Regions from separate parts of the Paenarthrobacter sp. YJN-D genome, predicted to be linked through region 1. Evidence: riboswitches for the same ligand, from Rfam matches in the RefSeq annotation. Region 1 holds a riboswitch; the other holds the start of a gene.
The links. A riboswitch is a leader RNA that binds a small molecule or an ion and turns the genes downstream of it on or off. The one in region 1 is predicted to bind cyclic di-AMP.

Region 1 (5,963 bases):
ACGTACTCCTTCGACCTGCCGGGCTTCGGCGGCACTCCCCGACCCGGCAGGCAACTCCAGGTCGAGGACTACGGTGCCTTCATTGCCGGGGCCCTGGCATCCCGCGGCATCGACTCCTACATTTTGGTAGGCCACTCCATGGGGGTGCAGTTCGCCATTGAGGCTGCACTGCACCGGCCGGAAAGTGCACGGCAGCTTGTGCTCATGGGGCCGGTTGTCGATTCGCGGCACAAGAACGTGATGCAGCAGTCGATTGCCCTGACACTGGATGGCATCCTCCGCGAGAGTCCTTCGTCCAACTGGATCGTCATGGGGGACTACTTCCGGTGCGGACCGCGCTGGTACGTCACCGAACTGCCCGTGATGATGAAGTACCCGACCCTGGATCGGCTGTCCGGCATCGATGTCCCGGTCCTGGTTCTCCGGGGAAGCCGCGACAATGTTGCCGGACCGGATTGGTCCTTGAGGCTTTCGCGGGCGGTGGCCCAAGGGCGCCTGGTGGAAATTCCCGGCGTCGGCCACGTTGCCCAGCACATGCGCCCCAAAGCCGTGGCGGACGCCATCCGCAGCTTCGTCAACGCCACCACCCGGCACCGCTGAGCAAGCAGGACGCCGAGGCGCAGGGAGCCGCATTGGCACGGGCACCTCTGCGGACGGCCTTGTTGGCGCGGCCCGTCCCGGATAGGCTTGCGGAGCAAGCTAATTAGTAAGCTTACTTACGAAAGGGCTCACCATGACCAGCTATGACCCGGAAGACGATCCCCGGACCTTCGGCGTGAGCGGCGCCAGTGGACCCATCGACACTACCGCCGACGCGGACAGCATCCACGAAGATCCCGACATGCGCCAGGACGAGGACGACGACCCCGCTTCCTCGGCCAATCCCGACCCCCTGGATGGAAACGTCACAGGCCTCGAGCCAGGCGGCGGCGTGCCCCCGGGAGAAACCCCGCCCGCCGAAGGCAGCATGAGCAGCGACCAGGGGCACGAGGAGTAGTTCCCCGCCGGGCCACTACGGCAGGCTCAGGATCTCCCCAAGGTCGTACTCCGCAGGCTCTTCCAGCTGCGAGTACGTGCAACTTTCAGGAGTCCGGTCCGGCCGCCACCGACGGAACTGCGTCGTGTGGCGGAACCGGTCACCCTCCATGTAGTCGTAGGCCACCTCGATCACCAGTTCGGGGCGCAGCGGCACAAAGGAGAAGTCCTTTCCGGCGCTCCACCTGCTCTGCGCCCCGGGCATCCGTGACCCCCCGGGCGAATCGTCCTGCTTGGCCCACTCGCCCCACGGATGGTCGCCGAGCTCCACTTGATAGGGCTCAAGCTCCGCCACCAACGCCTCCCGCTTTGCCATGGGGAATGACGCCACGACGCCGACGTGATGAAGCCGGCCTGAGTCGTCGTAGAGCCCCAGGAGCATCGACCCCACAACTTTCGCGGTCTTGTGCCAACGGAATCCGGCCACCACGCAATCGGCTGTCCGCTCATGCTTCGTCTTGAACATCACCCGCTTGTTCGGCTGGTAGGTGCCGTCGAGCGGTTTCGACAGCACGCCGTCGAGGCCTGCTCCCTCAAGCTGCACGAACCATTCCTTGGCGCGCCCCAGGTCCGTCACCGCAGGCGTTACGTATACAGGAGGCCGGGCGTCGGCGAGGGCCTTCTCCAAGGCAGCGCGCCGCTCGGCGAAGGGCCGGCCGGTCAGATCCTCGTCGCCGAGGGCAAGCAGGTCGAACGCCACCAGGGACGCCGGCGTCTTCTCCGCAAGCATCCGAACCCGGCTGTCCGCGGGATGGATTCGCTGCTGCAGCACCTCGAACTCAAGCCTGTTGCCTTGGATCAGGATGATCTCGCCGTCCACAACGCACTTGTCCGGAAGGTTCTTCTTCAGCGCTTCCACCAGCTCCGGGAAGTAACGGGTCATGGGCTTCTCGTTGCGGCTGCCCAGGACGATGTCGTCCCCGTCCTTGAAGACGATGGTCCGGAATCCGTCCCATTTGGGCTCGTAATGCCCAACGTCGGGGATGTTCGTGACGGACTTGGCGAGCATGGGCGAAACGGGCGGCATCACTGGTAGGTCCATAGCTCATGTCTACCGGCCAGTACGTGCCCAAGGCTAGTGTTGGCGGATGGACATCTTGGCCGTGTTGGCAGCAGTGCTCGGAGTTCCCGCGCTCATAGGCGCGCTTTGGTACTGGATTGCGCGGGAGAACAAGCGCGGCGTCCGGCGGGCCGCAGCAGGCGGCTTGCTGGGGATCGCAGACGAAGTCTTCCGCCCTGCCACACATCAGGCCCACCAGGTCCGGAAAATCGAACACGAACTCCCCGCCCCCGCGCCGGCCCCGAAGCCTAAGCGGTAGCACCCTCCCGCGGGGGCAGAACTACCGCCCGTTACATTAATGTGACTTTACTTTCCGCCTCCTGTACGGTCGTAGGGCGACCCGATCTCCGCTGGGCCGCTTCTGGATTGACGCCGGGCTCTGCCGCAATCCAGGATCCGCCAGACCCGCGGCAGAGACGGGGGACCCACAGTTTCCCGGGCTTGTTTTCTCCGCAAGCCCTTGGGGTGAAGCCGCCACGCGCGGCCGGACGGCCTCGTCCGAACCCGACAGCTAACCTCGCAGGCGTTGAGAGGCACAACCATGTCCCCAACCATGGATAACCCACGCCGCGCGCAACTCGAGCGCGAGCGCACCAAGCCAACCGGACGCCGTCGGGCCCAACCCAGCGGATCCCCGGAACCAGCCACGACGGCGATCCCCACCCAAGCAGAACCCGCCACGACGGCGATCCCCACCGTAACGGCACCCACTCCGGCATCACCCGCTACGGCTGCGCCCATCACGCGGGCTGCGGCCCGGGCCGCTGAGCGTGAGCGTGCGGCAAGGGCTGTGATCGCCCCTGCCGAGCCGAAGGCAGCCCCTGCGCTTCCGGAGCCGGCAACCGCAGCGATTCCGGTAGTCGAAGCCGCGCGGGCCGCAGCTCCGGCATCCACCACACCAGGGCCTCCCACGTCAGCCATTCCCGTGGTTGCCGCCCGCAAGGCAGCCACCCGCGGGGAAGCCGGAGCCGAAGCGGCTGCCCCGGCCCCGGCGGCATCCCGCAAGACACCTCCGCCGGTGACGGCATCAACCCTCGGCACCACCTCCTCATTTGGCCGCGAACCCCAAGCTGTTCTGCGGAAAGCCGCGTCGGTGAAGCACATGAGCCAGCGCATGGCAGTGGTTGCCGGAGCGCTGGGCCTGGTACTGACTGCGGGAACCGTCGGGCAGGCACTGGAGCTTCCGTTCTTCGGTCAGGAAAGTCCGGCCCAGGAAGCCAACGGCGGCCAGAGTGGCGAGGACCGCCAACCGGGCTCGGCAGCCCCTGCGCCCCGGGCTTCCTACACCACAGCGTCCTCCCCGTCGTCGTCGGGTCAATCGTCATCCGAAGCAGGCCAACCGGCGACGGTACCGGAAGCGCCTGTGGCGGTTTCGCCGTCGTCGGTTCCTTCACCGCACGTCTCCCTGGCAGCCCCTGTCTGGGTCCCCTCGGCGTCCGCCCCGGCAGTCGCAGCGCCGTCCCCCGTAGCCGGCACTCCGGCTCCGACCCAACCTGCGCCGGCGCCCGGCGACGTGCCCTCGGACACGATCACGACGCCGCCGGCAACACCGACGCCCACCACGACGCCGACGCCGACCACCACTCCCACGCCGACCCCGACGCCAACACCGACGGGAACGCAAACGGCAAAGCCCCGGCCCACCGGCAAGCCCACCGCAGGCACGTCGCCTCAGCCGCAGGCGTCCACCTTGGAGTCGCTCCTTGACGCCGCACAGAAGGCACTGCAGTGAGCACGCGGTTGCCCCGCACCAACGTGCACGCCGGCTGGCACGGGCGGTACTGCAGCAGCAGCCGCACGGCAACGTTCCGGCGCCGTTTGGGCCGCTGGAGTTGCCAGCGGCTGAGGCGCTCCTGACGCGTTCCCCCGTGAACGGCCAGGCAAGCGCATTGGCATCAGATAAGGCAGGTACCCGCGCGGGTACCTGCCTTATCTGTTTCTTGCGCTGAGTTTTGCCGGTGCTTAGATCCGCGGGTCCGGGCTCAGATCCGCGGTCCGGCTCAGATCCGCGGCCTGCCGGCCCAGCGCCGCGCCTTCAAGGCAGCATGCAGTTCAAGCCGGATGGCACCGTTCAAGGGATCAGCACCGATGAGCTGGCGGATGCGTCCGAGCCTGTTGTAGATGCTGCTCCTGTGGAGGTGAAGTTTCGCCGCGACATCCTGCACGGCACTGTCGTTGTCGTAGAGAAGCTCCAGGACCGGCAGGAGCTCGCCGTTTTTGTCCTGGTCCTCAAGCGTCCGGAAATGCACCGAGCCGGTATCGTCCCAGCCGCCCGGTGCCAGCAGGCGGTCAAAGAGCTGGTACACGCCCACGGAACGGCTGTCCACCAGTTCCCCGAGCTGCGCATCCACGGCCGCCGCCTGCGCAGCAACCTTGGACTGCCGGTACGCCCCCGCGAGCTGCCTGATCACCTGGAAGGGTTCGCTGATCCCCAGGATGACGCGGTCCACGGTCCGGCCGGCACGCTTTGCGAGCTCAAGCTGGTAATGGACCAGGACCTGCGCGTGGTCTGCCCGTCCTCCGGATTCCCGGAACAGGACCACCGAGTGGGTTTCCGTGCCCGCGCTGAACAAAGCCGCGTTCACGCCGATGGTGGACTGCAGCGCGGCTGAGCGGTGCGTGAGGGTTGCCGCGATGGGATCGACGTCGGACCGGGCACCTTCGGCGTCAAGGATCGTCACCAGTTGCCACGGGCCGCGGCCTTGGATCTCCTTCCACCCCGCAACGGCCGCCACGGCGTTCGATTCGCCGCCACAGGCCGAGAGGAACTCCTGCTCACGCCGGCGCCGGAACTCGGACTCGGCCGTGTTCGAGTCCAGGAGCAAGCCCGCCAACAGGTCCAGTTCGTCCCGAACGCCGGGCAACTGGGCGAGGATCGCCGTCGCGCTTTGCTCCTCAAGGTCCTGTTGCACCCACAAGTACCCCACACGGAAACCGCGGACCAACAAGGGGACACAGACGCGGCCGAGCATCCCGAGTTCGTCGTTGGCGGGCACCACCACGGGGCGCACGGCGGTGGAGATACCGTGCGAGAGCTGCCAGGCGCTGACGTCGCTGGGGACGCGCTTGCTGAGCAGGAAATTCACCCGGACGCGGTCTGCGTGGGATTGGTTGGAACTGTAGGCGAGAAGAACGCCGTCGAGGTCCTCCAAGGACAGTCCGCGGCCGAGCTTCAGTGCTACGCGTTCAACGATCTGTTCCACGTCTTGCTGCATCCGGAAAGCGTACCAACAGCAGGCGACACCTGACGCCTTGGTGCTCGACAAATGTCGAGCTTGACGGCAGGAGTTCCTTGAATTTCCGGGGGTTTGCTCCCGGGCCGGTCGGGAATCCATGTCGCCTGCCTCACAGCCGGATTTATTCTGGAATCACAGCCCGCAGCAAATATTCGGCCGAACAGGCCGCTAACGATGGAGCCAGCAAATGATCATCGGCGTCCCCAAAGAAATCAAGAACAACGAGTTCCGCGTAGCCATCACGGCCGCCGGCGTCCACGAATTCCGCACCCACGGACACACCGTTCTGGTTGAGCGCGGCGCAGGCCTCGGCTCGGGCATCACCGACGAGGAATACTCGATCGCTGGCGCCGAAATCGTCAACGAAGCCGATGACGTGTGGGGCCGCGCGGACATGGTCATGAAGGTCAAGGAACCCATCGCCGCGGAGTACCACCGCTTCCGCAAGGGCCTGATCCTCTTCACCTACCTGCACCTCGCCGCAGAACCCGAGCTCACCGCCGAGCTCATCAACTCCGGCGTCACGGCCATCGCCTACGAAACCGTGCAGGAAGGCCGCACACTTCCGCTGCTCGCCCCCATGTCCGAGGTCGCAGGCCGCCTGTCCGTCGTGGTCGGCGCTTCCTCGCTGA
Region 2 (5,963 bases), 2.2 Mb from region 1:
ACTGGCTTTGATGCGGGCGGCCCGCTCCAAGGCGGCGGGGGAGAAAAGACCGAGCCACAGGCCGCCGTCGGAGGCGAAGTTCTTCTGCGGCGCGAAGTAGTAGACGTCCGACTCCGAGACGTCGACGTCCAGGCCGCCGGCGGCGGAGGTCGCGTCCACCAGGACCAGCGAACCTTCGTCGGCTCCCTGGACCCGCTTTACGGGAGCCGCGACGCCGGTGGAGGTTTCGTTCTGCGGCCACGCGTACACGTCAACGCCGGCTTCTGCCTGGGCGGCAGGACGGGTGCCGGGTTCGGACTTGATGATGGAGGACGCATCAAGGAAAGGTGCCTTGTTGGTGGCGGCGGCAAACTTGGAACCGAACTCACCGAAGGAGAGGTGCTGGGCCTTCTTGTCCACCAGGCCGAACGCGGCGACGTCCCAGAACGCGGTGGAACCACCGACGCCGAGGACAACCTCGTAGCCGTCGGGGGCGCGGAAGAACTGGCTCAGGCCCTCCCGGACGGAACCCACCAGGTTCTTGACGGGAGCCTGCCGGTGGGAGGTGCCCAGGATGGTGGTGGCAGCGGCAGACAGGGCCTCGAGCTGTTCCGGGCGGACCTTGGACGGTCCAGCGCCGAAGCGTCCGTCTTTCGGCAGGAGGTCGGCGGGTATGGTGATGCTGTTGTCGCTCACGTGTGGCTCCAAAGGGTATCGGCTCAAGATGGGTCGTGGCAGGTGGCGTCAGCTGCCCCTTCGACACCCCAATTCTGCCTGACATGGCCCGCGCGCAGGAACCTGCCCCTGTCATAGTCCGCCACGTGGAACGCGGACGAACAAGATGCGACCGCAATGGGTCCGGAATTATCCGGAGTAATTCCAAATAAGCTAGGCTGGGGGTTGGCGTTCAAAGGGTGGCGGTGGCACCGCCCACCCCGGTATGGGACGCGGTACGGTGGAGATTACGCAAGAACTGCGTTCGAGGAGAGCTGAGCTGGATGACGGATCTGATCGATACCACTGAGATGTATCTTCGGACCATTTTGGAGCTTGAAGAAGAAAACATTGTGGCTCTCAGGGCCCGCATAGCCGAACGCCTGCGGCACTCCGGCCCCACGGTCTCCCAGACCATCGGGCGGATGGAGCGCGATGGCCTGGTGATTGTGTCCAACGACCGCCACCTGGAGCTGACCGAAGTCGGACGCAAGCGTGCCACCGAAGTCATGCGGAAGCACCGCCTGGCGGAGCGGCTCCTGGCCGATGTCATCGGACTCGACTGGGCGTACGTGCATGATGAAGCCTGCCGCTGGGAGCACGTGATGAGTGAGCGCGTGGAGCGCCGGCTCTATGAACTGCTTGAGCATCCCACCGAGTCACCTTACGGAAATCCGATTCCGGGACTGGAAGCACTGGGAGGCATGGCCGGAACACAGTTCCCCCGGATCGACGTGAACCTCCTGCAGGCCATGGACGGCTACGCCTCCGACTCCCGGGTGGTTGTCACGCGGCTGGCCGAGCCCATCCAGGTGGAGCCGGAACTGCTCACCCAGTTGGATGAGGGCGGAATCCGGCCCGGGGCGCCGGTCTCGCTCGAGCGCGTGGGCGAGTACATCTCCGTCCGGGTGCCCGGCATCGAAGGAGCCTTGGAGCTCCCGCCTGAAGTTGCGGCGCACGTCTTCGTGTCCCTCAACTGACAGCCTTCCGGTCCGACAACCCTCCCGGCAGTGTCAAACCTCACTTTGAGAGGCTTTGGCGCGCGTGTGACCTGCGGTTTTTCGAAATTGATGATAATGGCCCGCCGCCGCAGGCGTCTTTCTGTTGATAACGAATTTATTACCAAGGGCCTTAATCCCCTATAGTTATCTACTAGCGCTGATACCAAAGCGTTACCTGATCCGGAGCCGAGCTCTGCCAGCGGATCGGGTGAACCATCACCACTGGCAGAGGCGGGGGAACCACAAGCGGCTGTCTAAAGAAGCAGCCTTGGGGTGAAGTCCGCAGCAGAAGTGCCCATTGATGCAAGTCCCTCCTTGGATACCTGTGTGCCGTGAGCGCTTCGTGCGGACCGGGTCTTTGAACTCTCTGACCCGAATCCGACAGCTAACTTCGCAGGCTTTTCAGAGAGGAACAGAGTTTGACATCGCAGAACGTCAGGGGCCGCCGCCGTGCGTCCGGCCCCGCTACTGAGCTGCGGCCAGCCCGCGTCGTAACGGAGATCCGGCCCCGCGACACCGAACGCCAGGTGCGCCGCCGTAAGAGCCCGTTGCGCCAGGTTGCCGACTTCGCCGCAGCAAGTGGCGTCGGGCAGAAGGCCGGAGTTGCGCTTGCCGCCACCGGACTTGCCCTGACTGTCGGCCTGCCGGCCACCAGCCCCGTCATGGCCACCTCGGAATCGGGACAGTCCGAATCTGCCCTGGCCGTTGGCGGCACTGTCGGAAGCCAGCCCGAAGTTTCCGCGGCAGCATCAGCCAAAATCGACTTCAGCCGCGCAGCTGTAGCCACCGCTGCGGACCCTGACGGAAAGCTGAAGCAACTGCTCAGCGCCCAGTCGGCCGGCAGCATCCAGCGTGCTTCTTCCGTGGGCACCCTGGGCAGCCCCCTCGACACGCTCACCACCGCTTCCCCCTTCGGTTACCGCGTCAGCCCCCTCACGGGCGGCACCGGCGACTTCCACCGCGGCCAGGACTTCGTGGCCCAATGCGGAACTGCCGTGCATGCAGCTGCAGCAGGCAAAGTGACTTTTGCCGGGTGGCACGAGTACGGCGGAGGAAACCGCGTGGTTGTGGATCACGGCAACGGCCTGGAGACCACGTACAACCACCTGTCGTCCTTCAACGTCCAGGTGGGCCAGACGGTCAACCGCGGGGACACCGTAGCCCTGAGCGGCACCACAGGCGCCTCCACCGGCTGCCACCTCCACTTCGAAGTACAGGTCAACGGCGAGGTCGTTGACCCCATGGGCTGGCTCTAAGCCAGTTGATGGTGCTCTCTCGCATTGATGACAGGCCTCGTGACCTGAATGTGACATTCGCTTTCAATTGTTATAACCTTCAGAGCGCATCGGCTTTTTAGGGGGCCGGTGCACTTGAGTGGATTGCCTAGCTCTGCCACCACTCGAGGTCCGTTCGCAAAATCGTCTGGCAGGGGCGGGGGAACCACTTCTGGTCTTCGAATGAAGGCCTTGGGGTTAAGTCGCAAAGTTTCCCAGTGAAGCAGCGCGGCCGGATGACTCCCATCCGAATCCGACAGCTCACCTCGCAGGCATTGGGAGAGGCTACCTACGTGTCATCACGCACTACCCCTGCGCGCCATCGCGCTGAATCGGTTCGTTCGAACCCGTTGAACACTCTTTCGAAGGCTGTTTCCTCGAACGCCGGTACCGTTGGCCGCCAGGCCGCCGTGCTGGCAGCAGCCTCAGGCCTCGTCCTTACTGTCGGGTTGCCGGCTCACGCCGCTGACACCGACGTCTCCACCTCGGAAGTCTCCAGCACCCAGCAGCTGGCTGCCACCGCGGTGGTCACCGCAGAGCCAACAGCCACCGTCTCCTTCGAGAGCCCCGTCGTGGCCACCAAGGAAGCCCCCAAGGTTGTCCAGCGTGCGGCCCAGGTCACAGAGCGCACGGCGGATGAAGCCACTGCAGTCACTGCCCAGTCCTCCGAAGCCAAGGAGTCCGCCTCCAGCGCGGCAGCATCCGGGCTCGCAGCGATTGCCTACACAGGAATCGGCTCGCCTTACGTATGGGGCGGCACTACTCCGAGCGGCTGGGACTGCTCCGGCTTCACCCAGTGGGTCTACGCCCAGGCCGGCATCAGCATCCCCCGCGTCAACGCCTGGACGGCCATGAAGCCCACCAGCGCCCCCCAGCCCGGTGACCTGGTCATGCAGAACGGCGGTGCGCACGTAGGCATCTACGTCGGCAACGGCATGATGATCAGTGCTTTGAACCCGGGCCAGGGAACCCTGCTGCACTCCGTGGCCTCCACCGGCACGTCTTCGTTCTTCACCCTCCGCTAGAAACAACCCGATTCGGGGCCGGCTGACGTACCCCTGCCAGCTGACCCACTACCCACAGGTACCCCAACTGCCTGCGGATACGAAAGAGAAAACAATGACCAGTGCACACAAAGTTGCACGGCACCGCGCTGAGGCCCCCAAGACCAGCTCGCTTGCCGTCATCGCAAAGGCCGTCACCGTCAACGCCGGTGGCGTCGGCCGCCAGGCAGCAGTCATCGCCGCAGCTTCAGGCTTGGTGCTGACCAGCGGTATCGCTGCCAATGCTGCTGAGACGAATGTCGACCGCGAATCGACGTCGACGTCCGCCCTCGATGTCCAGTCTGTTGCCCAGGCCACCATCGCTGCGGACTCCACGGTTGCCATCTCTTACGAGCGTCCCGTGGTCACCACCGTGGAAGCTCCGGCTCCCGTGGTTGAAGAGGCTCCGGCAAAGGTTGAGGCCAAGGCATCGACCAAGTCCACCGCCACCGCAGCTCCGGCCACGAACGCCTCAGTGGCCGTCAGCACTGCCACCCCTGCACCCGCTGCTCCGGCTGCGTCCAGCGGACTCGGCGCAGCAATTGCTGCCGCCGCGTACGCCCAGCTCGGTGTCACGCAGGACTGCACCATGCTGGTTACCAACTCCCTTGCAGCCGTGGGTATCCACTTCCACGACTGGCCCGCCGGTTACCTGTCGCTTGGCCGCACTGTCAGTGCAGCCGAGGCACAGCCCGGCGACCTCGCCTACTACGCCAACGGCGGTTTGGCCGGACAGGCACACATTGCTGTGTACGTCGGCAACGGCATGGCAGTCCACGGTGGATGGAACGGATCCACCACGGCACTGTTCAGCGTTAACGTCGGCTCCGGCCCGGTCTTCATCCGCGTCAACGGCTGACAATCAGCTCCCGGAACACCCCGCAGGCAGATGCCTGCGGGGTGTTTTGCTTTAATCACGCGTGAACTTTTGCCGACACTGTGAGCGAAACGACAAATAAATTCGTTGATACGGCATATAAGTGCTTACCCTTGTGTTGTCGATCCACAGCCCGTACATGCAGAGGGCAGCCGGCCCTCGTGCCCCTGACGGGTGCGGCCGTGAAGAGGTACGTGCATGCGCACACTCGTTCTGAATGCTGGATATGAACCGCTGGCGGTAATAACTTTCCGCCGGGCGCTGGTCCTTGTGCTCACTGGGAAAGCAAGCGTAGTGGCCGAAGGCGACGAGCCTGTCGTCGGGCCACAGGAGATTCTCGGACGCCCCTCCGTGATCCTCCTTAACCGCTACATCCGCCCCAAGTACAACAAGATCACTGCCGTGAGTCGCCGCGGGGTTCTTCGCCGCGACGGTCACCGGTGCGCCTACTGCGGGAAAACAGCCCACACCATAGACCACGTACACCCCAAGTCCAGGGGCGGCGCGGATTCCTGGGAAAACCTGGTTGCGGCGTGCTTGAAATGCAACAACGCCAAGAGCGACCACACACTTGCCGAAATGGGCTGGAAACTCCGTTTCAAACCCGGTGTGCCCCAGGGGACCATGTGGCAGATCAAAGAACTCGAGAAACCTGCGCCGGACTGGGACCCGTTCCTTCTGCCGGAATCCGCTGCCTGATCGATTTCTGCTGACCTCCCGCCGTCCGGGTACGCTGGGCGGATGGAGTTCAACGCCGTTGTTTTGGCGGGTGGCAGGGCCACCCGCCTCGGTGGCGTGCCCAAGCCCACCTTGAAGTACGACGGCGGCACCCTCCTTTCGCGCGCACTGGAGGCTGCCCGGGCTGCTGCGGCCACAGTAGTGGTGGGTCCCGGCGAGCACGGAGTGCATTTGCCCGGATCCGTGCTGCTCGCGCGTGAGGAGCCGGCCTTCGCAGGCCCGGCAGCGGCGATCGCCGCAGGGTTGTCGGCACTTGATACGGCCGGGATGAGATCCCCCTGGACGCTTGTTTTGGCCTGCGATATGCCCAAGGCATCGCAGGGGATCGGCCGCCTGT

Region 2: it holds a riboswitch for cyclic di-AMP, as region 1 does, so the genes downstream of both, HMI60_RS08860 (C40 family peptidase) here and HMI60_RS18710 (hypothetical protein) in region 1, are expected to answer to the same signal.

The regions. Positions count from the first base shown of each region.
Region 1 is NZ_CP053549.1:4,034,767-4,040,729, forward strand. It holds gene HMI60_RS18690 (alpha/beta fold hydrolase) at 1-600, shown strand, start outside; gene HMI60_RS18695 (DUF6480 family protein) at 734-997, shown strand; gene HMI60_RS18700 (ATP-dependent DNA ligase) at 1,013-2,077, opposite strand; gene HMI60_RS18705 (hypothetical protein) at 2,124-2,354, shown strand; cyclic di-AMP (ydaO/yuaA leader) riboswitch at 2,483-2,633, shown strand; gene HMI60_RS18710 (hypothetical protein) at 2,649-3,827, shown strand; gene HMI60_RS18715 (CdaR family transcriptional regulator) at 4,096-5,310, opposite strand; gene ald (alanine dehydrogenase) at 5,519-5,963, shown strand, end outside.
Region 2 is NZ_CP053549.1:1,866,995-1,872,957, forward strand. It holds gene serC (phosphoserine transaminase) at 1-675, opposite strand, end outside; gene HMI60_RS08850 (metal-dependent transcriptional regulator) at 978-1,673, shown strand; cyclic di-AMP (ydaO/yuaA leader) riboswitch at 1,869-2,109, shown strand; gene HMI60_RS08855 (M23 family metallopeptidase) at 2,114-2,950, shown strand; cyclic di-AMP (ydaO/yuaA leader) riboswitch at 3,075-3,257, shown strand; gene HMI60_RS08860 (C40 family peptidase) at 3,262-3,993, shown strand; gene HMI60_RS08865 (NlpC/P60 family protein) at 4,088-4,870, shown strand; gene HMI60_RS08870 (HNH endonuclease) at 5,087-5,587, shown strand; gene HMI60_RS08875 (NTP transferase domain-containing protein) at 5,630-5,963, shown strand, end outside.